DNA from 4 places in the Nonomuraea sp. NPDC048901 genome. Region 2 is predicted to be linked to each of the others. Evidence: riboswitches for the same ligand, from Rfam matches in the RefSeq annotation. Region 2 holds a riboswitch; each other region holds the start of a gene.
The links. Region 2 has a riboswitch for cyclic di-AMP ahead of AB0C30_RS09895 (CHAP domain-containing protein). Riboswitches for the same ligand answer to the same signal wherever they lie in the genome.
Positions count from the first base shown of each region.

Region 1: it holds a riboswitch for cyclic di-AMP, as region 2 does, so the genes downstream of both, AB0C30_RS18405 (C40 family peptidase) here and AB0C30_RS09895 (CHAP domain-containing protein) in region 2, are expected to answer to the same signal.
Region 3: it holds a riboswitch for cyclic di-AMP, as region 2 does, so the genes downstream of both, AB0C30_RS06265 (C40 family peptidase) here and AB0C30_RS09895 (CHAP domain-containing protein) in region 2, are expected to answer to the same signal.
Region 4: it holds a riboswitch for cyclic di-AMP, as region 2 does, so the genes downstream of both, AB0C30_RS46005 (hypothetical protein) here and AB0C30_RS09895 (CHAP domain-containing protein) in region 2, are expected to answer to the same signal.

Region 1 is NZ_JBEZFW010000005.1:160,627-167,981, forward strand. Features, by position in the region: gene AB0C30_RS18385 (response regulator transcription factor) at 1-347, shown strand, start outside; gene AB0C30_RS18390 (phosphotransferase family protein) at 322-1,398, opposite strand; gene AB0C30_RS18395 (NYN domain-containing protein) at 1,552-2,874, shown strand; gene AB0C30_RS18400 (C40 family peptidase) at 2,959-3,933, shown strand; cyclic di-AMP (ydaO/yuaA leader) riboswitch at 4,791-4,949, shown strand; gene AB0C30_RS18405 (C40 family peptidase) at 5,023-5,538, shown strand; gene AB0C30_RS18410 (hypothetical protein) at 5,757-6,668, shown strand; gene AB0C30_RS18415 (M48 family metallopeptidase) at 6,680-7,355, shown strand, end outside.
Region 2 is NZ_JBEZFW010000003.1:38,534-45,888, reverse strand. Features, by position in the region: gene AB0C30_RS09915 (BlaI/MecI/CopY family transcriptional regulator) at 1-264, shown strand, start outside; gene AB0C30_RS09910 (M56 family metallopeptidase) at 261-1,217, shown strand; gene AB0C30_RS09905 (CHAP domain-containing protein) at 1,556-2,287, opposite strand; cyclic di-AMP (ydaO/yuaA leader) riboswitch at 2,302-2,456, opposite strand; gene AB0C30_RS09900 (NlpC/P60 family protein) at 2,634-3,074, opposite strand; cyclic di-AMP (ydaO/yuaA leader) riboswitch at 3,632-3,778, shown strand; gene AB0C30_RS09895 (CHAP domain-containing protein) at 3,791-4,462, shown strand; gene AB0C30_RS09890 (BlaI/MecI/CopY family transcriptional regulator) at 5,071-5,460, shown strand; gene AB0C30_RS09885 (M48 family metalloprotease) at 5,457-6,407, shown strand; gene AB0C30_RS09880 (hypothetical protein) at 6,426-6,863, shown strand; gene AB0C30_RS09875 (VanW family protein) at 6,933-7,355, shown strand, end outside.
Region 3 is NZ_JBEZFW010000002.1:253,483-260,837, reverse strand. Features, by position in the region: gene AB0C30_RS06290 (maleylpyruvate isomerase family mycothiol-dependent enzyme) at 1-42, shown strand, start outside; gene AB0C30_RS06285 (MarR family transcriptional regulator) at 140-634, opposite strand; gene AB0C30_RS06280 (EamA family transporter) at 677-1,603, shown strand; gene AB0C30_RS06275 (NAD(P)H-binding protein) at 1,662-2,303, shown strand; gene AB0C30_RS06270 (helix-turn-helix transcriptional regulator) at 2,322-3,095, opposite strand; cyclic di-AMP (ydaO/yuaA leader) riboswitch at 3,207-3,343, shown strand; gene AB0C30_RS06265 (C40 family peptidase) at 3,347-3,946, shown strand; gene AB0C30_RS06260 (GNAT family N-acetyltransferase) at 3,972-4,331, opposite strand; gene AB0C30_RS06255 (nuclear transport factor 2 family protein) at 4,454-4,816, shown strand; gene AB0C30_RS06250 (LuxR C-terminal-related transcriptional regulator) at 4,851-5,102, opposite strand; gene AB0C30_RS06245 (BTAD domain-containing putative transcriptional regulator) at 5,215-7,062, opposite strand; gene AB0C30_RS06240 (ABC transporter ATP-binding protein) at 7,251-7,355, shown strand, end outside.
Region 4 is NZ_JBEZFW010000019.1:144,759-152,113, forward strand. Features, by position in the region: gene AB0C30_RS45980 (roadblock/LC7 domain-containing protein) at 1-344, shown strand, start outside; gene AB0C30_RS45985 (hypothetical protein) at 348-1,229, shown strand; gene AB0C30_RS45990 (roadblock/LC7 domain-containing protein) at 1,259-1,633, shown strand; gene AB0C30_RS45995 (hypothetical protein) at 1,652-2,023, shown strand; gene AB0C30_RS46000 (alpha/beta hydrolase) at 2,139-2,984, opposite strand; gene AB0C30_RS46005 (hypothetical protein) at 3,110-3,868, opposite strand; cyclic di-AMP (ydaO/yuaA leader) riboswitch at 4,049-4,183, opposite strand; gene AB0C30_RS46010 (DUF5302 domain-containing protein) at 4,349-4,549, opposite strand; gene AB0C30_RS46015 (MDR family MFS transporter) at 4,597-6,045, opposite strand; gene AB0C30_RS46020 (PadR family transcriptional regulator) at 6,102-6,638, shown strand; gene AB0C30_RS46025 (aldo/keto reductase) at 6,656-7,355, opposite strand, start outside.

The DNA of each region.
Region 1 (7,355 bases), on a different contig from region 2:
TCAAAGACATCCCGCCGCGCGAGCTGGTCGAGGCGATCCGGAAGGTGGCGGCCGGCGACCCGATCCTGTCGCCCGCCGTGACCCGCCAGCTCATCACGCACGTCTCCGAGGACGGCGGCTACGCGGGCCGGCGTACGGACAGGGCCCGTGACCTGCTGGCCAAGCTCAGCGAGCGCGAGCGCGACGTGGCGCTGGCCGTCGGCCAGGGGAAGTCGAACGCCGCCATCGGCCGCGAGCTCTACATGAGCGTGGCCACGGTCAAGGCGCACGTCTCGCGGATCCTCACCAAGCTGGACCTCAACAACCGGGTGCAGATCGCGCTCACGGTGTACGACGCCAGCCTTTGAGCATCCGCTCGATCGTGGCCCGGTGCAGCACCAGGTCGTCGGGGTCGTCCGGCATGGGCTGCTCGCCGAAGTGGATCCGGCGCTGCCACACCCTGGCCATGATGGCCCCGTGCCGCAGCGCCGCGTACATCTCGTAGAACTCCATGTCCCGCACCTGATAACCCGTCAGCTCCCGATATTTCCCGCAAACGTCTTCGCGTCGCATGAAGTCGGGAATTCCGGGCATGCCGATGGCCTCGGTAATGTCCTGGAAGAAACGGTGCAGGAAGATCATCCACGCCAGATCGAGCTCGCGCGGCCCCACCGCGGCCATCTCCCAGTCGAACACCGCCACCGGCCTGAAGTCCCGATACATCACGTTCCCGATGCGGGCGTCGCCCCAGCAGAGCACGTCGGGTCCAGGGTCGCGCGGCCAGTGCGCCTCCAGCCAGTCGAAGCCCCGCTCCAGCAGCGGGATCCGCATCCCGCCGTGCGCCCACTCGTAATAGGCGCGCTGCCCGTCCACGTGGCGGCGCAGCCCGCCCTCCGGGAGTACGGCCAGGTCCCCCTCGGTGAACGGCGCGTCGTGCAGCGCGGCCACGATCGCCACTGTCGCATCCTGCAGCCGGCGCCGATCATGCGGCGCCGCGTCGAGCATCCAGCCCTCGAACGTGTACGGCAGGACGTCGGGCGGTACGTCACCATCCTCCCGTTCCATGATGAAAAAGGGAGTGCCCAGCGGGCCGGGGTCGGGCTCGAACCAGAGGGCCCTGGGTGCTGGAATTCCAGCTTTCTCCCTGGCCGAGCGCATGATCTCGAACTGGGCCCGCAGATCGTAGGAAGGGAAGACGGGCACCGCTTCCTGGGCGGGCGCCATCCTGGCCACGCACCGGACGCGCTCTCCGGGCCAGGACGCGGTGAAGAAGAGCGTTTCGCTGGACATGCCGTTTTCCATCGGCCTCGACAGCTCGGACACCGTCACCGGCCGGTCAACTCGCCCGCTGAGCCAGATTCCCAGCCGATCGTGCAGTTCCTCCAGGTCACGGGTGGAGGTGCGCATCTCGTCCGTCACGGTGGGCCTCCTGGATGAACACCGGGTGAACGCGGGTCCCGGCCCAGTCGTATACCCCTAGCAAGCGCTTGTCCATATCCGACCTGCCGTTACGGACAGGTACACGACAGCCGTACCCTTGTCTGAAAGGGCATGTCACGAAGGGACCGTGGGATGAGTTCAGCGGGTGAAGGTCTGTCTCGCCCGCTTCCCGAGCAGGTGAGACTCAACGTCGTCGATCTGGCGGCGCAGGTCCTCGGGTCCATGCCCGCTGCCACGATTCCGCCGCCGCTGCGCGGCATCGCCAAGTTCGACCCGCGCAAGCGCGCCAAACTGGGCAGCGCGCCCATCGCCGCCCAGCTGGAGAACGACAAAGAGTTCCGCGAGGTGGTCGCCGAGTCGGTGGCCGCCGGATGGCCCGAACTCGTCGCCTCGCTGATCGAGGGCAACGTGCCACCCGCCGCCGACCCCGTGCTGGTGGCCGCCGCAGCCTATCTGACGCGGCCGGTCGGCTGGGCGGAGATGGTCGAGGCCGCCCGGGCCGATCTCGAGCAGTCGGCGGTCGCGGCCGAGGGGACCGAGCGCGAGGAGGTGGTGACCCGGCTGCGCGAGCAGCTCGCCGCCCAGAAGAGCGCCGCCAAGGACGAGTCCGACCGGCTGCGCGAGCAGCTCAGGGCGGCCCGCGCCGAGAACTCCGACCTGCGCCGCAAGCTCCACGAGGCCCGCGAGCGGAGCAAGGCGGCGGTGCGCCGCGCCGAGGAGATGGAGCACGCGGCCGACGACGCCAGGTCCGCCGCCACGGCCGCGGGCAGCGCGGGCGAGTCCGAGCTGCGCCGGCTCCGCGAGCGGCTGGCCGACGTGGAGAAGCAGCTCGAAGCCTCGCGCCGGGCCGCGCGTGAGGGCAGGAGCATCGAGGACGCCCGCGTCAGGGTGCTGCTCGACGCGCTCCAGGACGCCTCCGCCGGGCTGCGCAGGGAGCTGGCCCTGCCCACCATGATCAGCAGGCCCGCCGACTCGGTGGCCGCGCTCACGGGCGAGCGCCCCGGCGTCAGGGGCGTGCCCGCCCGCGCGCTGGCCGACGACGACCCGCAGCTGCTCGACCAGCTGCTCGCGCTGCCGCAGGTGCACCTGATCATCGACGGCTACAACGTGACCAAGACCGGCTACGGCACGCTGACCCTGGCCGATCAGCGCAACCGGCTGATGACCGGCCTCGGCGGGCTGGTCGCGCAGACCAGGGTCGAGGTGACCGTGGTCTTCGACGGCGCCGAGCTCAACGCGCCCGTCCAGGTGGTGGCGCCGCGCGGGGTGCGGGTGCTCTTCAGCGCACCCGGCGAGATCGCCGACGACCTGATCCGCCAGCTCGTCCGCGCCGAGCCGCCGGGCCGGGCCATGGCGGTGGTCTCCTCTGACCGTGAGGTGGCCGAGTCCGTCCGGCGTATGGGAGCCAGACCGGTTCCGTCGGCTCTGCTGCTGCGCAGGCTGGGCCGCGCGTAGATTACGAATCGGTTGTTAGGGTGAAAGCACACCCGCCACTTCTGTACCATTTCGCCCCAGATATATTCCCCTGGAGGCGACACTGTGAGGTTTGGCCGGGCGCCACTGGCCGCGGGACTCGCGATCGGGCTGCTGCTTTTCCCCACAAGCGAGGCACTGGCCGCGCCGAAGCCCACGATCAAACAGGCGAAAGCCAAGCTCAAGAAGCTGAACGATCAGGCCGACAAGGTCGTCGACCGCTACAACACGGCGACCGAGAAGTACAAGGCGGCCCAAGGCGAATACGGCAAGCTGAACGCCAGCTACAAACGCAAGCTTGAGACGGTCGCCACCCTGCGCGCCCAGGTCATCGACATGGCCGTCGACACCTACACGCGCGGCCCCGACGCCACTTCCTGGCCCACGATGATCGGTCAGCCGGATCCCACGGGCCTGCTGGGCGGCATGGCGCTCGCGGGGCAGCTGTCGGAGGAGAAGGTGGCGCGGCTGGCGGCCTTCGATCGCGAGAACCGCGGGCTCAAGGACGAACGCGACAAGGCCGAGGCGGCGCTGCAGGCGGCCGACAAGGAGCGCGACGGGGTCGAGAAGGAGCGCTCGGAGGTCCGCAAGCTGATCGCGAAGCAGAAGAAGCTGCTGGACAAGCTCGGCGCCTACAAGACCGGTGACCCCAACAGCACCGGCATCAAGTACACGGGCTCGGCCTCCGGCAACGCGGCGGCGGTGCTCAGGTTCGCTTACGCGCAGGTGGGCAAGCCGTACGTGTTCGGCGGCACGGGACCGAGCGGCTGGGACTGCTCGGGCCTCACGCAGGCGTCGTGGCGCGCTGGGGGCGTGTCGCTGCCCCGGACCACGTGGCAGCAGTGGGCCTGGGGGTCGTCCCGCAAGGTGGATCTGAAGGACCTGCAGCCCGGCGACCTGATCTTCAGCTCAGGGCTTGGACATGTCAGCATTTATGCGGGCAACGGGCAGATCGTGCACGCCCCCCAGACCGGCGACGTGGTCAAGGTCGTCACTCTGTCCTCCTATGGCGGCACCCTGGTGGGAGCTATCCGTCCGTAGGTTGTTCTGGGTGAAGAACCACTGATTTTCTGTACGGCAAGCACGGTGAGCCCCACCCGCCGTCCGTGGCTGGGCTCTGTCCAGGGACACGCTCCTCCGGTGGAGCGCGCTGGGCGCCGTGACGTGCGTCCTCTTGACCCGGTCCGTGGTTTCCGGTGGCCATGGACCGGATGGTCCGCCGATTAACGCTTGGCGGTCCACGTGGGCTTACCGGCTTGCTGGCCAACGGACCTTGGCCGGGTGGTCAATGGACCCCGGTTTGCTGGTCAACGACCCGGCCTAATGGTCAACGAACTCGGCCCGGTGGTCAGCGGGCTCCGACCGGCTGTTCAACGGGCTCTGGCCGCTTATTCAACTGCACCCGACCGGCTGTTCAACTGATCCCGATTTGCTGGTCGCCGGACCTCGGCGCGCAGGCCGATGCCGCTGGCCGGGTCGCTGAACGCTGCTGGAACGCCTTCAGCGGGTGACGACGATCACTGATCCCGGCCCGTCGGCGACCCTGGCGACGGCCACATCCGCGCAGTCGCGACACGATCACGCGCCCTCTGGGCGTGTTGCTAGCGGGACCAGTGTGACAAGAGTGACAAAAGGGACCTGACAGATCACTGTGTCGTCAAGTGTGAGAAGGGTCACATTTGAATAACATAACCCGGCGCTCCAGCTGGGGTTGGGGACTTTACTGACACCTCTGAGTGATCCTGACAACCCCATGACGGCTTTGCCAGCTCGTTACTCAAGGGCGTAGCTTCTGGCGTCGCGGCGAACAAGCCATGGCGTCGCGACTCTCCATCGGGTCCCCGATGTGGACAGAAAAGAAATCCGTTAGGTCGCCGCCCTTCTACATGTCATTACGTGGCGGTGGCCTGCCGAGTCCGTGCAGCCAGGAGGCACGGAGCCGGGGACCCAGCGATCCCGCTCCCGGGATCAGGGGTGAATCGGCGCGTATTGCGCCGTAGGGCGACTTCCAGGCCCGAATCCGTCAGCTAACCCGGTAGGCGTTCGTGGAAGTCCCAAGGAGAAATCCTGTCTACCTCCCCCAGTAACCCCCGTCTGTCCCGCATTGCCCTGAGTGGCGCAGCGCTCACGATGACCGTGACGGCCGGAGGTTTGGTCCTCCCTGCCCCGACGGCGCAGGCGGCGACAACGCGTGATGCGGCCGAAGTTTCCGGGACCAATACAGCGGCGAAAGCCGTCAGGTCCGTGAAGAAGGTCGCGCAACAAACAGCGGTCGCTCGGCAAAAGGTGAAGGCCCGTACGGCCGTCGCCGTGGCCAAGGACCAGATCGGTGACCCGTACAGTTACGGGGCCACAGGACCTGGTTCCTTCGACTGCTCCGGTCTCGTCCAGTACGCCTGGAAGAAGGCCGGCGTCAAGATCCCGCGCGTGACGAACAGCCAGTTCGCCCGCATCAAGAAGAAGGTCTCCTGGAAGAATCTGAAGCCAGGTGACCTGATGTTCTTCTATGGGCTCGGCCATGTGGGCATGTATGTCGGCAACGGCAAGATGGTCCATTCGCCGAGGACGGGTTCGACGGTGCGCGTCGAGAAGCTCAGCGGATGGCGCAAGGCGTCGTTCGTGGGCGCGGTGCGTCCCGGCCTGTAAGTCCGGCCTGATCCGGCCTGCAAGACCGTCACGAAGGTCCCGTCCCAGCTGGGACGGGACCTTCGCGTGTTCCGGGCCCTTCCGCGACGACGAGCCGACGCTTTGCGCGACGACGTGCCGGGCCTTTGCGCGACGACGTGCCGGGCCTTTGCGCGACGAGGAGCCGGGTCTCTCCGCGACGGCCGGTTCGCGGCGCGGGACGACTACGATCGGGGAACGTGTCCGTGCAGGTGAGCCGCCGAGTCTTGGGGGTGGGGGTGCTGCTCCTGGCCCTCGCCTCGGCCAGCGCCGCCCCGCACCGGTCTCCGGGGACGGATGGCCTCTCGGCAGCGGTTCGTGACCTGCCGTCCGGTGGGCCCGATCAGTCCGCGACCGGCCACAACCCGGCGGCCGGTGATCGTGAGCTTCCGGCGGAGGCGCGGGGACTCTGGGGGGACGGCTCCGAGGTCGTACGAGGTGTGCGTTCGGTTGTTGTCAGCCAGCATGCGGCGCCCGAGTCGCTTCGTGATCTGGCGCGCCGGGCCGATGCCGCCGGGTCGCGGGTCTCCGCCGTGCTCGGCCGCCCCGTACGGCCCGTGGTGCTCGTGCCCGGCTCGGCGGCCGAGGCTGCTCGGGTGGCCGGGGTGGGGAGTGTCGACGGGCTGGCGGCGGTGGCCGATGGCGGGAGAGTGGTCGTGGTGCCCGAGAACTTCGCCCGGCTGACCCCCACCGGGCGGGACATCGTGCTCACGCACGAGCTCACTCACGTCGCGGCCGGGACGAAGCGGTTGCCGGTGTGGCTCTATGAGGGGTTCGCCGACTACGTGGGCTACCGGGACGCGGGGTTGCCGGTCCGGGTGGCCGCCACCGAGTTGGCCGCCGAGGTGCGGGCCGGGCACTTGCCGGGCGAATTGCCAGGGCCTGCGGCATTCGCACCGTCCAGCCGGGAGCCTGCACGTCTGGCACGGGCGTACCAGGAGGCGTGGCTGGCGTGTCGCTTCATCGCCGAGCGGTTCGGTGAGGGGACTCTGGTGAGGCTCTACCGTGATGCCCAGACGGGTGGCATCGACCGGGGGCTCACCAGGCTCGGGCTCTCGGCAGGGACGCTGACGGCACGGTGGCGCGACTACGTGCGGGACCAGCTTGCGTAAGGGGAACGCGGATGGACGATCTGCAGGGCACCGACGACAGCATGCCGCCGCCTGACGACGACGCGGGCCCCGATCGGAACCCGGCACCACAGCCCGGCGAGGACGCCGCATCAAGCGACCCCGCCACGTCAGGCGGTAGCGCCGCGCCACACGACCGTGCCGCACCAAGGGACCGCGCCGTGCCAGACGACCGTGCCACAGCGAGTGACCGTGCCGCGCCAGACGACCGTGCCGCGCCGAGCGACCGTGCCGTGTCAGGTGGCTGGGTCGCGGACGGTGGGGACGTCGCGTTCGGCCGGGCCGGTGCCGGTTGGGCGCTGGTCGTGCTCGGTGTGGTGATCCTGGCCGTGGTGGCGTTCACGACGCCCTGGCGGGTGATGCCCTCGGGCACCCCCACGGTGACGCCGGATCCGGCGCGCGACTTCAGTGCCGCCGAGATCGCCAGGGCCGCCGCCTTCGATGCGGCCACGAGCCTGCCCGGTTACCTCTCCCTCGGGCTGACCGTGCTGTTCGCGGGGTTGCTCGTGCTCACGCCGTTCGGTGCCAAGGTGCTGAGTAAGCTGCGCGGGCCGTGGTGGGTGCGGGTCGTGCTGGGGGTGGTGGTGCTGACCGCGATCGTCGAGGCGATCAGGTGGCCCCTGGGCATCTGGTACGAGGTGCAGCTGCGCGACTACGGCCTGTCCACGC
Region 2 (7,355 bases):
ATCGCCTACACCACCGTGATGACCGTGATGGACAAGCTCTACAAAAAGGGCCTGCTGAAGCGCGAGCCGGTGGGTAAGGCGTACGTGTACAAGCCAGTCGGCACCAAGGAGTCCTACACCGCCGAGCTGATGCGCGAGACGCTGGCCAGCGGCGGTAACCAGGCGGCCACGCTGGTTCACTTCCTTGAGCGGCTGACCCCGGAGGAGGCTGCCGCGCTGGAATCCGCCCTTCAGGTGTTCCCGGCGCACACCCGTCGATCATGACGGTCGCCCTGGTCCTCGTCGTCTACGCCGTGGGTGCCGCCACGGTGTTGCCGCGACTGCTCGTCAAGGCCGCCTGGGCCGAGCGGGCCCCCCGATTGGCGATCTCCATGTGGCTGGCCGCGGACATCTCCGCGGTCCTCTCGGCGGTGATGGCCGCGCTGAGTGCCGCGATCCCCGGCGACGCGGTCGGGCACGGGTTGGCCAGGCTGTTCGAGGTGTGCAAGCAGTTTCTCGGCCACGGATCCGACGTCGACGTGGCCTCCGCCGGATTCCGGCTGGCCGTCCTGGTCAGCGGGTTCATCACCGCACGGACTGTGTTCTGCGTGATCAGGGTGCTGCTGACCTCACGGCGCGAGCGTGCCCGGCACTCGGAGATGCTGAGCCTGCTGGGCCGGCGTGACGGCGAGTTGGACGCGGTGGTCCTGGAGTACGACAAGCCGCTCGCGTACTGCCTGCCCGGCAGGGCGAACAAGGCCGTGATCACCACGGCGGCGCTCCACGCCCTGCCGCCCGAGCATGTGGCCGCGGTGCTGGCGCACGAGCGAGCCCATCTCCGAGGACGCCACCATCTTCTCCTTGCCCTGGCTGAAGGCCTGGCCAAGGCATTTCCTGCTCTCCCGCTGTTCGCAACGGCCAAAGCGGAGGTGGCCCGCCTGGTGGAGTTGCGGGCCGACGATGTGGCCGCGGGACAGCATCCGCGCCTGCACCTCGCCGCGGCTCTGGTCGGTCTGGCCACCGGGCGGGTGCCCGCGTTCGCTCTGGGCGCTGCAGGCGAGAACGCGTTGAGCAGGGTGCGCCGCATGCTCAATCCGGCCGCGCCGCTCCACCGCCGCGAGCGGCTGGTGGGCACGGTGGCCGTCACCTTGTTCCTCGCAGGACCGGCGGCTCTGGCGGTGTTTCCGGGGGTGAGCGCGCTGATCGCGCATCATTGCCACACGCTCTCGCTGCTCTGAGCTCAGGCGTACAGCAACTCCTGATCGATCACGACGGCCGCGGTGACGCCCTGACCGGCGGCGATGATCACCTGGCCAGCCGGGGAACGGCATGGACGCCCGCCTGGCCATGTCGCCGGCCGCGAAGACTCCCTTCACCGAGCTCTGCCCGAACTCGTTGACCTCCACCAAGCCGTCCTCCAACATGGCGCAGCCCAGTTGCTTCGGCAGGTTGCTGCGCTGGCGGACACCCGACCCGCAGCGACTGGTAGCCGCCACCGAGGACGGCACGGTCTATGGGTCCAAGAACGGCGGGCCGGACTTCACCGTCGCCTTCCGCCCTGCCAGATCATGAACCGCTACGCCATGATCGAACGGTGACGGCCGGCATACCGCTGCTGCCTGCCTCTGGCAGAGCTTCGACGTCTCACCTGCCTGACCACGACGGCAACGCAGAGCACGCCCGCGAACACGACCCCAGACACCGCGATGCTCTCCGTGGAGGCCGTCGGCAGGACGACATCGGTCTCCTGCGCCTTCCCCGCCGCCTGCACGACCCCTTTCCGGACCAGAGGCGTCCGCGGGTTGCCGCCCGTCAGGACGAACGTCTCACCCTCCCCGAACTTCTCCTTGACCTTGCGGGGAAGGCCGTAGCCGACGACCTTGCTCTGGTCCCTGTCCTTGCGCTTGAGCCACACCTTGTCGACGTTGGCCTCGATCGTGGAGATCTGGTCTCCCTGTACCTTCTCGACGATGCCCGCATGGTCGATCCGCTCCACATCGCGTGACCCGCTCCAGTCGTAAAAGACGATGGCGCCGGGCTCCGGCTTGTCACTCCAGGCGTCCTGCTCCTTGAACCACTTGGCGTGGTCGACGGTGTAGGCGAAATCCCCCACGTACTTCTCGACGCCCGCCTGGTTGGCGGCCCAGGTAATGAACATGTCGCACCATGGGGCGGTCTTGAAGTAGGGGTCGCTGTTGTCCACGTTGGCGTAGTACCAGTTACCGAACTTGCTGTAGCCGTCGGTTTTCTCGCGATAGCCGAGATTTTTCTGGGCAGCGTCGAGCAGCCCGTCCACAATGGATGGCATAGGTCCGGGGTTTGACCCTTTCTCCTTATGGCCTACCGGGTTAGCTGACGGGTTCGGGCCAGGAGATGACGCCCTACCGCCGCATCCGTGGCGGATTCACCCCATGCGTGGATCGCTCCAGGCTCTGGTTCCCCGGTTCCCGCGGCGCGGGCCTCGGCACCAGCCGGCCGCCTCCACCGCGAAGGCAAGTCACCGGCAAGTACGAAGGACTGTAGTAGGTAGAAAGGGTGGCTGGTTACCGAAATGAGATTTTTGGCATAAAAGATCTATCCAACGCAGACCGACCAATACCGTGCGCTACACGTTGTTATACGCAAGGCAAGCACCGCAGCGGGTCAACGCGTGATCACTCAATCACCCTCACCACGCCTGCGAGATTGCGCGTGTGGGCGGGCACCAGTTTGACGACGTCCCCCGCCTGCGGGGCTTGGATCATCTTTCCGTCGCCCCAGTAGATCGCGGCATGGGAAATGTAGCCCGGGTTGGTGGGGTCCAGCCGCCTGAAGATCAGGTCACCCGATCGCATCTGGGAAAACGGGACCCGGGGTCCACTGGCGAACTGCTGATGCGTCTCCCGCGGCAGCCGAATGCCCGCCCTGCCAAAGGCCCACTGGATCAGGCCGGAACAGTCGAAGGCGTCAGGTCCCTCGGCGCCCCAGACATACGGGGCGCCCAGTTTGCTCTTCGCCGCCGCGCACGGTCGGCTTGGGCGTGTAGGCCCGGAAGGTCGATGGTTCCACCCCCACCGTTCCCACCCTCCTACCGCCGAGCGGTATCGCCGCCGCATCGACGATCTCCATGGAGCTCACGCCTTTGCGTACTCGAACCCGCTCGATCATTTGTTCAGGCAGCGGACGATTCGCGACCACAAGCAGGTGTGGCTCCCGCAGACGGTCGAGGGCCGCCACAACAGGCGGTTCAGGCGCCGGCGAGCTTTGCCCGGCTTCCCGCGTCCAGCCCGAAGACGCCGGGGCGGCTTCGCCGGTCGCTCGTAGTCGACGAGGGCTAACATCCCCGCCACCAGCGTTGCAACCACGAGTCCGGCCACGAGGTACACCGCTCGGGGCAGCACGCTACTACGGTTCATAGTCACTGCGACATTATGCACAACCCGAACAGCGACACAGCGGCCCACCGCTCAGGCACGGCACCACGCCGTGGTAAAGGTAAAGGATTAATGGCTGAACCCTAGGCCACACAGGGCCTTCGGGTCGGCTTCCAAAGGTTTCGCTTGCGCTGGCCATTTGGCTTGCATACCTTTACAGGCCCAAGGCCGCAGCGTTCCGATGGTGGCCTGTACTGCCGAGACCGCGTCTCGTCTGCACCGGCGTTGTGTGCAGATCGCAGCCGCGGCCGCCGAGTCCGCTTTCTCGCGGAGCCGGGGATCCACTTTCTTGGGGTGAATCGGTGCGCCCGTCCCAACGGGGCTCCGTAGGGCACTTCCACGCCCGAACCCGTCAGCTAACCCGGTAGGCGGCATGGAAGCAAGGAGCCATTCCCCGCATGTCCAAACACCTCTTGCCGAGCTACGGCAGGTCCGCCCGTAAGCACGGCCTCACCCTCGCCGCAGCGGCCGTGGCCAGTGCACTCATCACCAGTACGCCCGCCTTCGCCAGCGACCACGCCAGCGAGACCCAAACTGGCGTCTCGCGGTCTGCGACTTCCTCCCAGCCCCAGCGCCAGGTCACAGCGGACGCCGTGCTGAAGCTGGCCCAGCAGCAGGTGGGGACGACGGAGAACGCCAGCGGCGGCGGCACCCGATTCCACAGCTGGTACATGACTTCCCCCAGGGCCCAGGAGACTCTGGCCCGCGACGGAGGAAGCCTTCAGGCCTACGCCAACGCTCCGTGGTGCGCCATGTTCGTCTCTTGGGTCGGTGAGCAGACCGGCGTTAGGCCGACGATGGGATGGGACGCCTATACGGTCACATGGGCGCGGTGGTTCAAGAACAACGGACGCTGGGGCACCCTTGCCAAGCCCGGAGCCGTCGTTTACTACGCATGGGGCGGCGACAAGAGCATTACTTCCATCGACCACATGGGCCTGGTGAAGAAGGACAACCGCGACGGCACCATCACCGCGATCGAAGGCAACACCGGCAATGGGAAGGTCGAGGAGCGGGTGCGACCCAAGTCCGACGTCGTCGGCTATGGCTATCCGCAGTACAAGTCCTGACATCAGGGAAGCCGTCGCTTCGGCAATTGCTGTAAGAGAGCTGCTATGCGGCTATCCGCGCATCAGCATTAGCGGCCGATCCTACTATGTCATATAGTGAAAAGTCGGCTGGCTGGTCCTCCCGGGAGGGGACAACCGCAGCCATCCGTTCGGACGTACTCGGCATTCGCCCCCGTGATGCCGGGCACGTCGTCCTAGGAGCAGTGGTCTCGCAGATGTCCGCGCAGTCCAGATCGCTGCGTATGCATTTGACCATTTCGGCCACCATGTCCTCACTCAGGCAGGCGTCCGCGCAGGCCGTACACGTTTGAGCGCACCGGAGACACTCTTCGATGCATTTCGTAAGCTTCGCCTGGTCGACATCACCAAGGTCCTTGGGGTAGGCGGAGAGCATCTCCCCGACTTGCAACGTCATCTCTCGTCCTCGCTTTCGCTGCACCGGCCACCGCGACGGCGGCTCAGACCTCCGTTACCCATCCCCCCGCGCACGTAACACCTCTCCCACTACACGAAGCAGTAGATAGTCGACCGCTCCGGACGGAGATGAATGCAGGGAGACGGGCCACATCCGAGCAGCAGTCTTCGCGCCGTCGCCAACCATCGCTACTATGATGGATAGGATTAGGAGGGGCGGAATGGCGCGCGGTCTTGGTGAGCTGGAGTCCGCTGTCATGGGCCACATCTGGTCATGCGACGGCCCTGTGTCTGTTCGTGAGGTGCTTCAGGCGCTGCAGCGCCGCCGGGTCCTTGCCTACACCACGGTGATGACGGTCATGGACAACCTCCACAAGAAGGGCTTGTTGCGCCGCCACCCATCCGGCCGGGCCTACCTGTACGAGCCCGTGATGAGCCACGAGGCTTACAGTGCCCAGATCATGCAGGAGGCCCTGGCCAAGGGCGGCAACCAGGCCATGACGCTCGTCCATTTCCTGGAGCGGCTCACCCCTGAGGAGCACGCTGCCCTCGATGCCGCCATTCACCGAAGCGACCAGCAGTGATCGTCGAGGGCGCCCTTGTTGCGCATGCGGCGATCACGGCATGGGGACTGCCACGACTAATCATGCGCAGCCAACGGCTTCGCGACTCTCCCCGGCTGTCGATCGCCGCGTGGCTGGCCGGCTGTGCATCGGTGATCGCGTCGGGAGCCTTGGCCGGGCTGCAGCTCGCCTTCCCCGCCCACGCCATCGGGGACGAGGTCGCCGCGCTGATCATGGCCTGTGGTGAGATGCTGTCGGGTCATGTTTCTCCGTTCACGGCCCGCCCGCTGGCCGCGCTGGCGGGCCTGTCCGTCGCCGGCGGCATCGCCATCAGGGTCGGCTGGGCCAGCCTGACCGTGCTCTGGACCGGACGGCGTTGCCGAATCAGGCACCGGAAGGCTGTCCGGCTGATCGGACGCGAGCGGCAAGAGCTCGGCGCGCTCGTCGTCCAGCACGACGAGCCCGCTGCCTATTGCGTCCCAGGCCGCCGCGCTGTGATCGTGATCACCAGTGGAGCACTCGCGGCGCTTGATCACCGTCAGGTGGCTGCGGTGCTCGCCCACGAACGGGCCCATGTGACCGGCCGTCATCACCTCCTGCTCACGGCCGCCCAGGTCGCCGCCAAGGCATTTCCCGGACTTCCCGTGTTCGCCGCGACGGGAACCGCGGTGCCCCACCTTGTGGAGCTGCTGGCCGATGACGTCGCCGCACGGAAGCATGCGCGCGGCGTAATCGCGTCGGCGCTGATAGCCGTCGCCAGGGCATCCACCCCCGCGGCCACCTTGGGAGCCGGCGGCGAGTCGACCGTCACCCGTGTCAAGCGCCTGCTCAGCCCCGTCACGCCGGCCTGCGGGCGCGACAGAGTGCTTGGCATTCTCGGTGTCAGCGGGCTGTTGGCGGCGCCGGGGTTCGCGCTGATCGTCCCCTCCTTGATCACCTTTCTGATTTCCTGCCCGGTCATCGGGTAGTCGAAAGGACCTCTCGCGATGCGTATCTGGACCAGGAGACAGTGGCTCGTTGGATTCGTGGCCGGGTGCGTCACCGCAGTGATCGTCGGCGTTCCCACCGGGATCATTCCCACCTCGTACTTTTCTCGCATGACGCCGGTGTTGTGGTGGAACTACCCGGTGTGGCTGGTCACCGCGATCCTGAGCGGTCTGATCGTCGCCACCTATGTCGCCCCGGTTCAGCCCCCGCCGAGCCAGCAGAAGAAGACGCTGAGCGGAGGGTTGCTCTCTGCCTTCGCCGTCGGCTGCCCCATATGCAACAAGCTCGTCGTCACCGCTCTCGGGACGAGCGGCGCACTCACCTACTTCGCTCCGGTGCAGCCTGTACTGGCGATCGCCTCGGTGTTCATGCTCGGCGAGGCGCTCCGCCGCCGGATGCGCGCCCTCAAGATTTGCCCTACCTACTATGAACATTAGTAGAGCGGGCTACACTCTTCCCATGCGCGATCCACGGCTAGGGGTGTCAGCCTACCGTCCCGCGACGCCATGAACCGCTCGACGAGCACCCAGCCAAGCCCGCCGGTGTCCCGGAGCGGCTCCCGGCGTGCCCTGCGGAGTCGGCGGGCCCGGTTGGCCGTCGTCGTGACCGCCGTCATCGCCGTTCCAGTGCTGGCTTACGCCCTGCCCGCCATCGCGCTTGCCGGAGAGGTTCCGCCGGGCACACGTGTCGACAACGTCGACATCGGCGGTCTGTCTCCGGCCGAAGCCCGCTCCCGCTTGGAGCGGGAGTTCGGCAAACGGACCGCGCTTCCGCTCGCGCTTGTCGCGGTCGGCAAGACCAGACGGGTGACTCCCACCGACCTGGGCCTGGCCTTCGATGCAGAAGCAACCGTACGGGCCGCCCTCGACGGCGCGACCACGCCGGCGGGCATCCTCCGATCACTCTTCGGCAGCCGTCAACTCCAGCCA
Region 3 (7,355 bases), on a different contig from region 2:
GCCGTGCTCGACCGATACTTCACCCTCGTCCCACCCGTCTGAGCACTCTCCTCCCGCCCGTCCGAGCCCCTCGTCCCACCCTTCTGGGCACTCTCACCCCGCCCGTCCGAGCGATCCCCCGGCAGGCGGTGTACGCCGTTCAGTCCAGGCTGTCGCCCAGTGACTCCAGGAGCTCCTTGAGCTCGCCGGCGAGGGCGGCGCGCCGGGGCTCGGAGAGCGCGGCGAGCAGGCGGCGCTCGGTCTCGACGTGATCGGGCAGCACCCGGTCGATCAGCTCCCGGCCCTCCTCGGTGAGGGCGACATACACGACTCGGCCGTCCTTCTCGCTGGGCGTACGGGACACCAGGCCCCGGGACTGGAGGCGGTCGAGGCGCTGGGTGATCGCCCCCGAGGTGACCATGGCCGACTTCATGAGCTCGGCCGGGGTCAACGACCGCCCATTGCGCCGCAGCGTGGCGAGCACGTCGAACGACGCCGAGTCGAGCCCGTGAGCGCTGAACGTACGGGTCAGCTCCGTGCCGATCAGCCGCGACAGCCGTGACAGCCGCCCGATGATCGCCATTGGCGACACGTCCAGGTCAGGCCGCTGCTCGGCCCACTGCTCCAGCACCCGGTCAACATGATCAGTCACCATCCCACCCTATCGGATGTCTTAGCAGTGAGATACATTGTCTTAGTGCTAAGAAATCGACCTGCCCTGATCATGGTGACCGCGCTGGCCCCGGCCATCTGGGGGACCACCTACCTCGTCACCACCGAACTGCTGCCGCCCGGCCGCCCGCTCCTGGCCGCGGTCGTCCGGGCCCTGCCCGCCGGGCTGCTGCTCCTCCTGCTCACCCGGCGCCTGCCGCAAGGGGTGTGGTGGTGGCGCGCGTTCGCGCTCGGCGCGCTCAATATCGGGTTGTTCTTCGCGCTGCTGTTCATCGGCGCGTACCGGCTGCCCGGCGGGGTGGCCGCGACCATCGGCGCGGTGCAGCCCCTCCTGGTCGCCGGCCTGTCCTCCGGCCTGCTCGGCGAGCGCCTGTCCGCGCGTACGGCGATCGCCGCCGTGGCGGGTGTGGCCGGTGTCAGCCTCCTGGTGCTGCGGGCCGACGCCCGGTTGGACGCCGTCGGCATCGCCGCTGCGGCCGGGGGCGCGATCGTCATGGCCACCGGAGTCGTCCTCAGCAAGCGGTGGACCTCACCGGCGCCCCTGCTCGCGACCACCGGCTGGCAGCTGGTGGCCGGCGGCCTGCTGCTGCTCCCAGTGGCCCTCCTCGTCGAAGGACCGCCGCCCGTCGCACTGACCCCGGCGAACCTGACCGGGTACGCCTACCTCGCCGTCATCGGCTCGGCCGTCGCCTACTCGCTGTGGTTCCGGGGGATCCGCGCCCTGTCCCCCACCCACGTCACCTTCCTCGGCCTGCTCAGCCCGTTGGTCGCCACCGCGCTGGGGTGGCTCGCCCTCGGCCAGTCGCTCACCATTGCCCAGATCGTGGGCGGGCTCGTCGTCGTGGCGGCCCTCATCGCGGCCCAGACCAGCCGCCCTCGTCGCGGCCCAGAGCAGAAGCCGCCGGGTCAGGCGGACGCGCCCGCTCGTGACCGGCTGATCCCCACGCCCTGACCGTCCGATCCGCACCCTCTCATCCCTCTCATCCCTCACTGCCGATCAAGGAGAAATCATGCGCATCACCGTGTTCGGAGCGGCGGGCAGCGTCGGCGCTCGTGTGGTCGCCGAGGCGCTGTCCCGTGGCCACGAGGTCACCGCCGTCGTACGCGACCCGGCCCGCTTCCCGTCACTGCACCCCGGCGCCCATCCCCAGGTCGGCGACGCCGCTCATGTCGAGGACGTGACCAGGCTCGGCACCGGTCAGGACCTCGTGATCAGCGCGACCCGCCCGCCCACCGGCCGCGAGCACGATCTCGTCACGACCGCCAAGGCGCTGCTGGCGGGGCTCGCGGGGACCGGCGTCCGGCTGCTGCTCGTCGGCGGGGCGGCCGGGCTGACCGTTCCCGGGTCCGGCGGGCGTACCGTGCTCGACGACCCGCGCTTCATGTCCGACGCCTACCGCGACATCGCGCTGGCCTGCAACGCCCAGCTCGAAGCCTGCCGCGCGGAGACCGGCGTGGACTGGGCGTACCTGAGTCCGGCCGCGGTGCTGGCGCCGGGCGAGCGTACCGGCGTCTACCGGCTGGGCGCCGACGAGCTGCTCTTGGACGCCGAGGGGAACTCGGCGATCTCCATGGAGGACCTCGCGGTCGTACTGCTGGACGAGGCGGAACGGCCCGGGCACCACCGGGTCAGGTTCACCGCCGCGTACTGACGCCACCCGGCGGCGGCGTCAACGGTTCCCGACCAGCCGGGTGGTCTCGTCGTCGGCGGGGAAGTACGCCTCGACGGCAACCCCTTCGAGCGTGATGTCGAATGCCGCGCCGAACGTCGTGATCGTACTGAAGAAGCAGAGCTCGTCCCCCCGATGCGTGATCCGTACGGGCAGCGCGATGTCGGCGGGGTCGGGCAGCGGCGCCTCGCCATCGTCTCCATAGGCCAGCAGTTCCTCGTAGAGCGCGCTCAGCTCCGGATCCCCCGCACGGGCGACCTGCCTGGCGAGCCGGGGCAGCAGGAAGCCGCGGACCTGCGCCAGGTTCCGCACCCGCGGCGCGAACCCGTCCGGGTGCAGGCCAAGCCGCATCATGTTCACCGGCGGCTCCAGGAGGGCCGGGGCCACGTCGTCGAGGAAGACGTTCATGGCGTCGTTGGCCAGCAGCAGGTTCCACCGGTGGTCCAGGGCCATCGCCGGATACGGCTCGTGCCCGCGCAGGATCCGCTGGAGCGCCTCGTGCGCCTTGCCCAGATCGGGGTCGTCAAGCGGGCGCTCGGGGTAGATGGGCGCGTACCCGGCCGCGAGCAGCAGCCGGTTGCGCGCGCGCAGCGGCACCTCGAGCTGCTCGGACAGGCGCAGCACCATGGACCGGCTGGGGATCGTCCGCCCGGTCTCGACGAAGCTGACGTGGCGCGCGGACACGTCGGTCTGGAGGGCCAGGTCGAGCTGCGTGAGCCCGCGCCGGTGCCGCCAGTCCCGCAGCAACTCCCCTATCGGCTGATCCATGTTCATACCGGCCGGTTCTACCTGGCCCGCCGGGGTGGTGTCGATTACCTGTCATGTCATGCCCGCCTGGTTGACGCCCGATTTTAGGCAGTTTACAAGTCTTTGACCGTTTTGTTAGTGTTCGTCCCGCCTAATCCACTCACCTGCGTGGAGCCGGGGACCCAAGTTCCCTCTGGGGCGAATCGGCATCGCCGTAGGGCCACTTCCAGGCCCGAGCCCGTCAGCTAACCCGGTAGGCCGTATGGAAGGACACAGCAGTGGCTCCCCTCGCCATCTGCCTGGCGGCTGCCGTCGCCGGGCTCACTCTGGCCGCTCCGGCTCACGCCGAGCCCACCACCCCTACCGGCCCCACCACCCCTGCCAGCACTGAGAGCAAGCCCGTCCAGCAGACGAGCCAGACCACTCCGGCCTGGAAGGTCGCCCTCAAGTTCGCCATGAAGAAGCGCGGTATCCCGTACGTCTGGGGCGGGACCAGCGACAGCGGCTACGACTGCTCCGGGCTCATGCTCAGGGCGTACGAGCACGCCGGGATCGAGTTGCCGCGCACCACGACGGAGCAGTACTCCGCGTTCTCCAAGAAGATCTCCTGGGACCACCTCAAGCCAGGTGACCTGGTCTTCTTCCACGGGCTCGGGCACGTGGGGATGATCTCGAGACCCGGATACATGGTGCACGCGCCGCACACCGGAGACGTGGTCAAGGAGGAGAAGCTCTCCGACTGGCGCAGGGACTCGTTCGCGGGCGCCGTACGGCCGGACCCCAAGGGCGTGCGGCTCTCCATCGAGCAACGCAAGACCGCCATGCTCACCACCGGCCTGCGGCCAACGGCGGGGGCTCTGCGGATCAAGGTCCGGTAGCGCCCCGGCTCAGTGACGGAAGCCGTCACGGCGTGCGGAACCCCCGGAAGGTCACGGGCTTGCGGGTCTCGAAGCCGAGCCGCTCGTAGAGGGCGATCGCGCCGGTGTTCGCCTCGGCCACGTGGATGAAGGGCCGTTCGTCACGAGCCACGATCCGCGCGACGAGCGCACTGACCAGGCGGGCGGCATGGCCTCGCCCGCGTGCCTCGGGGGCGGTGCAGACGGCGCTGATCTCGGTCCACCCCGGCGGCCGCGGCGCGTGGCAGGTGATGTCGGCGGCGGGCAGAGTGCCGTCGCCGAAGTAGGTGTTCACCGCGTTCTCCACGCAGGCGTTCGGCAGGCGGCCGAAGATGCCCTGCATGCGCGCATCCTGGAGGGTGACCAGGCGGGAAACCGTAGTTGACCAATTTCCACTTAGTCAACCAGAGTTGCTCCTTCGCCTGAGCATCGGGGAAACTACATCCCAGGTAATCGACACCACCCCGCGGCCGCTGTCAGCGTTCTCCCATGACGAGCAGCAAAGAACTGATCATGGCCGGCTTCGCGGAGTTCGCCGCGGGCAACATCGAGGTGCTCCAGACGCTCCTGAGCGAGGACTTCATCGAGCACAGCCCGGGCAACCCGTCAGGCAGGCGCGCCTTCATCGACTTCATCAGGGACTCCCCGCTGGCCACCTCCCGGCTGGAGCTCAAGCGGGTCGTCGCGGAAGGCGATCTCGTGGTGATGCACTATCACCTGATCCCTCGGGAAGGGGGGCGCGGGCTGGCGGTCGCGGACTTCTGGCGGATCGAGGACGGCCTGATCGCCGAGCACTGGGACGTGGTCCAGCCGGTCCCCGAACCGGCGCAGGTCCCACACGGCATGTTCTGACACGGCTCCCCTAACCGGCGGGCCACCGGGGTCCTCAAGGAAGGGGCTCGGAGGCGCCCGGTGGCCAGATGCCGACGTCCAGGAGCTTGTGGGCATAGGAGTACGCCACGAGCTGGCTCCGGTTGCTGCAGGCGAATCGGTCGAGGAGCTTGCTGATCCGCTCCGCCACCGTATACCTGCTGAGTTTCAGCTCGCGGGCGATTCTTGTCGTCGTGTATCCCCTGGCCAGCAGGACGATCAGCCGCGTGTCGCGATCGTTGATCAGATCGTCGAAAACAAGATCCATAGCAAGTCCCGATTCGGATCGCCTTGGCCAGAGGCGCCTCTGGTGAAAGCACCTCTGTGTGCAAGCTAGAAGCGTCTGCTTAATCAGCGGTATGGCCGGACCATGCGACCGGTTAAGGATCGGCCCTGGCCAGCTGCCCTTGGAAAATCTCCTCGTAGAGATTCCTGAGTACGGGGCTGGGGTCGATGCCGAGCTCGGCCACGAGATGCCGGCGTACGGTCTCGAACTGCGAGAGCGCCTCCGGCGCACGGCCGCAACCGGCGAGAGCGGTCATCCTGGCCGCCACGAGCCGCTCGCGCGCGGGAAAGAAGGGCACCAGGTCGTCGAGCCGGTTCAGCACCTCGACGTGGCCGCCCCGCTCGATCGCGAGTTCCGCCCAGTCCTCGTTGACTGTGAGGTACAGGTCGGTGAATCTGCCGACCGCCTCATCGACCAAGGCGACACCCGAGAACTCCGCGAGCGGCTGACCGCCCCACAGGCGCAGGGCGTCATCGAGCACGGTCAACGCGGCATCGGCGTCGCCCCTGCGCCGCATGTCGCGGCCGGCGCCGGCTAACCGCCGGAACCTGAGGAGGTCGAGTTCGTCCGGCCCGGCGTCCAGCCGGTATCCCCAGCCCTGGTAGGAGATCCGATCCCCGAAGCTCCGCCGCAACGCCGAGACGTAGACCTGCAGGTTCTTGCGTGCCGTGGGAGGTGGTCGCTCTCCCCACAAGGAATCGATCAGCTGGTCGGTCGGAACCACCTGGTTCGGGCGGGAGAGCAGGATGGCGGCCAGCAGCCGCGCCTTTCTGGCGCTGACGTGCACGATCGTGCCGTCCACCCGCACCTCGAGCGCGCCGAGCACGCGCGCGTCCAAGCGCGCGGTCACGGCTTTGGCCCGCTTGATCCGGTCGGTGCCCAGCGCCAGGAATCCGGCCAGATCGATCGTCGCCGAACCCGCCCTGGCCACCTGACGGTGGAGCGTACGCACCGTGGACAGCGTGGCGATGGAGACGTCGTCGACACCGGCCTTCGCTTCGAACCACCGCCAATCGCCGTCGCGATTGACTTCGAGGAACACCGGCCCTTGCCTGGTCAGCAGGAAGTCGAAGGCGCCGTAGCGCAGGCCCCAGATCCCGGCGAGCCGGTGCACCGCCTCCACCACGGGCTCCGGCGCCGCCGCCGGAGAGACCGTGACCGACGCCTCGTCGCGCCAGATCGCCTCCGGCGACGGTTTGCCGACGCGAAAGGCCCGGATCTCGCCGTCCACGAAGTAGACGCGCAGCTCCGCCCAGTGGTCGACGTACTCCTGGACGATCATGGGCGCGTCCCGCGCGGGCAGCTTCCTGGCCGCGACACCGGCCACGATCTCCGGGAAGACCCCGTGCAGGGTGCCCGGTTCGGTCTCGACGAAATGCTGGTCGAGGGCCTTGACGATGACCCGGTCGCTGGCCAGCGCCGCGCTCGCCGCCCCCAGGTCGGTCGTGGCGATCGTTCGCGGGGTACGGACCCCTGCCTCCGCCGCGTCGTCCAGCTGAACCAGCCGCCCCAGATCACTGCCACCGGGCAGCCGGGCGGCTGACAGCGACGACAGCTGGTCGATGAGGGCGGCCCACGAGTCGGCCCGGAACAGGGACGCCGCCGAGCCGTTCTCGCCTCGCACGGCTCGCGGTGAGAAGTGCCGTACCCAGGTGACGGTGGGGATGATGCGGCGCCCGTTCACCGTCAGCGAGCCGTCGTCGAGCCGGGTGAGGATCCGCAGGTCGCCGATCGACCCGGCGTCGATCCGCACGCTCGGCACGCCGAACGTGCGCAGCCCGCGCTGGAGCACGGCGAACTCGTTGATCCCCGCACGGTCCACGAGGACCACGCACGGCAGGGCGGCCGCCGGGTCGGTCTCCTCCGGGAGCTGCCAGGTCACGCCGGGACTTCCGGCCGGCATGCGCAGGGTGTACGGAATGCGCGAGTGAACCGGGTCCATGTGCCGATGATGATCACACGTGGCGAGATCACACAACGTGCCCTCTGTCGTTCGGCATAACGTCCCGGATAGCCCACGTTTGTGGGGTTGTGTCACCCGCTGATCGCCGGTCCATACTCAACCTGCAACACATCTCCAGCAGCCGACAACCTGCACGTTTGGTGAAGTGGCAAGTGAAGGGTGGTGCCGTGTCGAGCGATGTGGTGACGGCCGCGGGGCTGACCAAACGCTATCGGCGCAGCGAGAGACCGGCGGTGGACGATGTCTCGTTCGAGATCGCGCGGGGAGAGACG
Region 4 (7,355 bases), on a different contig from region 2:
TGGCGATACCAGGGGCGTTGGACGCGATGCTGGTGGACCAGACGAGCGGCATGGCCGTGGCCATCAGCGGACCGCCGCAGGGCGTGGACGCCGAGAGCTCCGCCGCCGCCCTGACCGAGACACTGCGCGCGACCATGGACGGCCTGGCCCGCTCCTGCCCCGGCGAAACTGTCCGGATCGACGACATGCTGGTCACTACCGACAAAGGCCATCATTTACTGAGATTCCTCGAAACGGTATTCGAGGGGCCGCTCGTCATTTACCTGCGCCTCGACCTGGAACGGTCGAATCTCGCCCTGGCGCGATACCGCCTGCTGAACATCTCCCGCCAATTGCTCACCTGAGCCATGGCACCGCTGGACACGCTTCTGACCGGTCTAGCCCGTGAACGGGCCACGGGCGCCCTCCGCGTGGGCCGGGCCGGGACGATCTTCCTCAGCGAGGGCCGGGTCACGTACATGGAGTGCGCCCAGACCCCCGGCGTCGAGCGGCTGCTGGCGGCGCGCGGGCGGCTGCCGGAGACGGCGCTGCGCAGGCTGCAGGCCGACGGGGGCTGCGCGCGCCTGCTGGAGGAGGGGCCCGTCACGCTGGGCGAGCTGCAGTACTGCGTGCTCGGGGCCGTCCTGGACGCCGCGTTCTTCCTGCTGCCGGCCGGCGGGTCGCGGCCGAAATTCCGGCCGGGCGAGCAGCACTGGCTGGGCGGGCAGTGGTTCTTCGACGTGGCGGGCCTGCTGCGGGAGTGCGCGCGCCGCCGCGCCTATCTCGCGCAGATCTGGCCGTCCGCGCAGCTGGACACGGCTCCGGTACGGCCGGCGCAGTGGCTGCCGGGCAGCGGGGTGACTCTGGACTCGGTCCAGTGGGAGGTCCTCACCGGGGCCGGGGCCGAGGCGACACCGCTCGACCTGGCCAAGCGGATCGGCAGGTCCGGCTATTCGGTGCTGCTGGCCGTACGGAGGATGGCGGCGGCCGGGCTGCTGGCACCGCCCGTGGAGCCGACCACCACCACGCGCGCCCCGGAAGAGAGCGCGACGAAGACCGGTGAGCACAGGGCGAAGACCGCCGGAGACGGGCAGGGGGCGCTGCCGCAGCGGGGGCGCGTGGCCGCCGGCCAACGGCCGCCGCACGATCCCCGCACCCCGGGCCTGCCGCTCGGCCCGCCGGTCACGGCGGACCCCACGGACCTGGCCCTGCTGATGCGCCTGAAGAAGGCGCTGGAGGAGCTGACATGAGGTTCCCCCGCCCGCAAAGGAGGCCACCGGTGGAGCTGCGTGAAGAGGTGCTCAGGGAGATGGTTCTCCTGCGCGAGCGCACTCCGGACATCAGCGGGAGCGTCGCCTGCACGGTTGACGGCATGAGCATCGCCTGCGACAACGCCGACGACAGTGGCGAGCAGGTCGCCGCGCTGTCCGCGGCGCTGCTCGCGCTGAGCAGGCGAATGACGATCATGACCGGCCAGGGCGTACTGGAGGAGACGCTCATCTCCGGCACCGCCGGCTTCGCCGCCTTCTACGCGGCGGGCCCCACCATCGTCCTCGCAGTCCTGGCTGAGCCCGGCACCAATCTCGGGCTGCTCCGGCTGGAGGGGCGCAAGACGGCGGCCAGCGTGGCCGCCATCTCAGCACGGATTCACTGAGCTTGAACGGAGGAAGGCATGGCCAGCATGGACGTCTCTCTCAAGGAGATGATGACGATCGACGGCTCGCTCGGCGCGGTGATCGTCGATCACGGCAGCGGCATGGCGCTGGGGGCGCTCGGCGGCTCCAAGGACCTGGATCTCCAGGTCGCCGCGGCGGGGAACACGGAGGTGGTCAAGGCCAAGCTGCGCACGATGGACTCGCTGGGGCTCAAGGACTCCATCGAGGACATCCTGATCACGCTCGGCGGCCAGTACCACATCATCCGGCCGATCACCGGCCGCGGCGGCAAGGGGCTCTTCCTCTATCTCGCCCTGGACCGGGCGCGGGCCAACCTGGCCCTGGCCCGGCACCAGCTCCGCGGGATCGAGGAGAAGCTGGAGGTCTGAGAGATCCGGTGGCTCGCGTCCGGGCGCGGCGGACACGAGCCACCGACCTCCACCGATCCCTGAACAGCCTGGTCCCTGAACAGCCTGATCCCTGACCGGCCTGATTCCTGGTGCGTCAGCTCGTGGTGAGCTTGGTGATGGCGCCGACGATGTCCGGCCAGAGCGGCCGGGGCAGGTCGTGGCCCATGCCGGGGAACGTCAGCAGCGTGGCGCCTGGAATCGCCGCCGCCGTGGCGTGGCCGGCGGCGACCGGGACGAGCCGGTCGGCCTCGCCGTGGATGACCAGGGCGGGGATCCCCAGCGTGCCGAGCTGCTCCGTGCGGTCGCCGGAGGCCATGATCGCGGCCAGCTGCCGGGTCGTGCCCGGCGGGTCGAAGCACCGGTCGTACGCCTGGCCGGACAGCCGGAGGATGCGTTCCCGGTCCATGTCGAAGCCGGGCGAGCCGATCACCGCCCAGGTCCTCAAGGACTGGGCGAGCACGGCGTCCCGATCAGTCGGGGGCGCGGCGAGCAGCACCGCGCTGGCCTCCGGCGTGGGCGGGGCCACGTCCGGGCCGGGCGTCGACATGATCGAGGTAAGGGTCAGGACCCGCTCGGGGTGCCGGATGGCGAGCGTCTGGGCGATCATGCCGCCCATCGAGGCGCCCACGACGTGGGCGGCGGGCCAGCCGAGGACGTCCATCAGCCCGGCCGCGTCGTCGGCCATGTCGTCCAGCAGATACGAAGAGGACGTCCCCAGTGTGGGAACGCCCTCGTCGTGCAGGTGTGTGGAGAGTCCGGAGTCACGGTTGTCGAATCTGACAACGTGATGGCCCTGCTCCGCCAGGAGCTCGCAGAGCTCGTCGTCCCAGTGGATGAGCTGGGCGCCGAGCCCCATGATGAGGAGCAGGGGACGTCCGCCGGGTGAGCCGAAGGTCTCGTACGCGATCTCGATGCCGTTCGCGGCTGCAAGCGTGGTCACGAGGTCAGAATGACATTCTGTTTCCCGCGACGCAAAGACCGCCGGCTCCGAAACCGACGACCATCAAGGCCGTCGGCTCCGGACCTGACGGCCGTCAGCAAAACCGTCTTCGGACCTGACGGTTGTCAGCGCCGGACGAGCTTGCGGATCCGGTCGCGGCCGACCGTCACGCCACCGCCGAACATCGCCAGCGCGACCGCCGCGGCGGCGCCACCGATGGCGTTCGATTCGACGACCTTCTTGTCAGCGACCTTCTCCTCAGCCTTGTCGGCCTTCTTGGCGGCCACCGGCACGGCCTTGGCGGGAGCGGGCTTGACCGCGGCGGGCTTGTCGCCCTCGGCCACGATCTTCGGGGGCTTGGCGGGGTTGCGGTCCACGACGGCGTACGCACCGGTCGAGAAGGGCTGCGGGTAGTTCTTCTTGCCCGGACCGCTACCCCACTTGGTGATGACGTAGTCGATCTTGATGTGGCCCGCGCCACCGTTGCCGTCCACGCCCAGCGTGCTGGAGTTGAAGCGGCCACCGGTCAGGGCGGCGAAAGTCTTGGCGTCGAGGTCGAGCATGACGCCGCTGGAGGACGGCACGCCCGGACCGCGGTCGCCGACGAAGAAGGGCATCTTCTTGCCCTTGTAGACGACGTAACCCTCGGTCATGAGCGGCCAGCTCGGGCTGGCGGCGAGCCCCTTCTGCATGGGCTTGCCGCTGGCCGGCAGCCCGGTGTCCCCGGCGCGGCCGGAGGAGTCGTCCCAGAAGTAGGACGCGGTGGTCTTGCCCTTGAGCAGGACCTTCTTGTCGTTGCCGGTGTCGGCGTGTGCGGCGGTGCCTGCGCTGATGGAGATCGCGCCTACGAGGGCGGCGGTGAGCATAGCAGAGCGAACAGACATGAAGCAGTGAAGTCCTTTATACGGGAAAAGGGGATCGCGCTCGTGAAAGGTGGGCGTAGCCGGGCAAGACGCCAAACGGTCGCTACGCGGAGCGTGGAAGAGCGGGGGGAAGGCGCCGGTCAGTCTGCGGACGACAACACGCGGGCTGGCGGCACGACGCGGGGGTTACGCATGCGGTAGGTGTCCTCTCCATCTCGCCTACCGGGTTAGCTGACGGGTTCGGACGTGGAGATGCCCTACCGACCGAGGTCGGATTCACCCCTAAGGAACGTTGGTTCCCCGGTTCCCGCGAGCGGGATTCGGCGCCTGCCGGTTGGTACTCCCCTGTTGAAGCCCCAAAGTCACCGGCTGGTAACTCCATGAACTATAGGTACCGAACCGGACAAAGGCAAACATAAGCCCATGAAACGGGCGAAGATCTACCTAGAGGGTCAAGAAAAAAGGGGGGTACGGCATGCCGTACCCCCAGAAAAGCTCAGGTCAACCGCCGCTCTTCCGCCTGAAAGAACGCTTGCTGGCGGCGGGCCCGTGAGCGCCGTGAATCTTGGAAGGGTCGTTGCCCCTGCCACCCGCGCTCGAGTCAGCATGCTGGTTACGCTTGCGCTCCAGCGCCTCGCGGAACTTGCGCTTCATCTCGTCCTCGGGAGTTTCGTCGACTTCCGGCTCCGGTGTTTCCGCCATGAGGACCTCCTGGTGTTGGGGACAAGGACAGCTTCGCATGACGGCGCTCAGGACGCGAAACTGGCCTCGACCTTGGGCTGTGGGGTTTCCCGGTCGATCCGCACACCGGGCATGGCGATCAGGGCGACCAGCGCCACGAGGGCGCCCGCGACCCCCAGCGAGGGGATGACCAGGGCCGCGGCCGAGGCGTGCGCGGCGGCCAGTCCGTGCAGCGGCGCCTCGGTGGCGATGACGGAGGTGTAGGCGGTGCCGGCCAGGGCCAGGGCGACCGAGCCGCCGATCTGGCGGAAGAACGTCAGGTTGGCCGAGGCCGTACCCATGTACTGGGGCGGCACCGAGTTCGACACGGCCACGGTCAGGCCGGAGAGCATCGGGCCCATGCCGAGGCCGATCAGCGCCATCCACCCGACGAGCACCCAGGGCGGCGTGTCCAGCGTCAGACCGGCGCACAACAGCGTGCCCACGACCAGCAGGAACGGCGCCGCCACCAGCCACGGCTTGTAGACGCGCGTCCGGCTGATCAGCGCGCCCACGACCATGCTGCCCACCACCATGGCCAGGGTCAGCGGGTAGATCCGCAGCCCCGACTCGGTGGCGCTGGCGCCGAGCGCCTCCTGGAAGTAGCGCGGCAGGAACACCACGCCGGCGAACATGCAGAAGGCGGTGAAGAAGGAGGTCACGTTGACCAGCGTGTACGTACGGTTCCGAAACAGGTGCAGGGGCATGATGGGCGCCTCGGCCCGCATCTCCACCACCACGAACACCACGAGCGACACCAGAGCCAGCGCGATCGGCCCGATCACCGGCACGCTGGTCCAGGTGTGGCCGTCGAGCCCCTTCTCGGTCAGGCCGATGAGCAGCGAGCTAATGCCAACTGTGAAGACCCCGATTCCCAGGTAGTCGGGCCGCCCGCCGCCATGTCCCGGCCGGCGCGGCAGGCGCAGCACGATGATCGCGATCAGCACCAGGCCGATCGGCACGTTCACATAAAAGGCCCAGCGCCAGCTCGCGTGGTCGGTGAAGAGCCCGCCCAGGAACGGCCCGGCGAGGTAGCTGAGCGCCATCACTCCGCCCATCGCGCCCTGCACCCGGGCTCCGCCCTTCTCCGGCGGGAACAGTTCGAGCACCAGGGCGATCGACAGCGGCAGCAGCGCGCCCGCGCCCAAGCCCTGCAACGCGCGGAACAGGATGAGCTGCGTCATGTCCTGCGCCACCCCGCATAGCGCCGACCCCAGGAGGAACACGGACATGCCGATCAGCAGCAGCGGCTTCCTGCCGTGCTGGTCCGACAGCCTTCCATAGAGGGGCACGGTCACGGTCGAGGTCAGCAGGTAGGCCGTGACGACCCAGGTGTAGAGATCGACGCCGCCCAGTTCCGTGATGATCCGCGGCAGGGCCGTACCGACGATCGTCTGGTCGAGCATTCCTAAGAACATGCCGCCGAGCACGGCGACCAGCAGGAGGCCATCGCCTCTGCGCTTCGTGTCAGTATTCACGTGTGGAGAGTGACATGTAAGGATTGACATGTCAACCCTTTGCTATGCTTGCCGACATGTCCCTACGGATCGCGCTGCTCGGGCTCCTCGACGCCAAGGGGCCGGCCAGCGGCTACGACCTGGCGAAATCCTTCGAGCGGTCGCTCAATCACGTCTGGCAGGCCGGGCACACGCAGATCTACCCGGAGCTGGTGAAGATGGCCGCCGACGGGCTGGTGGCGGTCGAGTCGGAGGGGGCGCGCGGACGGAAGATGTACGCGATCACGCCCGAGGGCGCGGAGCAGGTGCGCTCCTGGCTGGTCGAGCACGAACCGGTCGGTGCGATACGCAGCGAGGTGGCCCTCCAGGCGTTCCTGCTTCCGCTGCTCGACAGGGAGTCGGCCATCGCGGTGGTCGAGCGCATCAGGGCGGGGTTCCAGCAGCGGCTGGCCGTCCTGGAGTGCAAACCCGAGGACGGATCGAGGCTCGGCCGGTACGCGCTCAACCTCGGCCTCACACAGGGCCGTTCGGCGCTCGCCTGGGCCGATGAGACCCTGGCCGAGCTGCGCGGGCTGGAGCCGGCCGACCAGCCGGCCCCAGCCCACTTGCTATAGATCTAAGAAGCGTCCAGCTAAGAAAGCAGGGACAGCTCCTCGGCGGTGAGGACGAGGTCGGCCGCGGCGGCCGAGTCGATGATGCTCTCCGGCCTGCTGGCCCCCGGGATGGGGATCACCACCGGGCTGCGCGCCAGCTCCCAGGCCAGGCAGACCTGCTGCGGCGACACGCCCCGCGCCGCCGCCACCGTGCCGAACGCCGTGTGCTTGCCGCCGAGCTCGGACGCCGAGCTGATGCCGCCCAGCGGCGACCACGGCAGGAACGCCACCCCGAGCTCCGCGCACACGTCGATCTCCGGCTCGCTGGTCCGGAACTTCGGCGAGTACTCGTTCTGCACACTGGCCAGCCGCCCGCCCAGGATCTCGTGGGCGAGCCTGATCTGCTCCGGATTGGCGTTGGAGATGCCCGCCATCCGGATCTTCCCCGCGTCGAGCAGGTCGCGCAGGCCGCCGAGCGTCTCCTCGTACGGCACGGCGGGGTCGGGCCGGTGATGCTGATAGAGCCCGATCGCCTCCACCCCCAGCGCCTTCAAGGAGCGCTCGCACGCCTCGGCCAGGTAGTCCGGCCGGCCATTGACCTGCCACCCGCCACCCTCTATGCGAGTGTGGCCGCCCTTGGTGGCCACGAGCACGTCGCCGGTGTCGCCGCTCCAGCTCGCCAGGGCCTTGGCCACGATCCGCTCGTTGTGACCCACCTGGTCGGCCGACGGTGTGTAG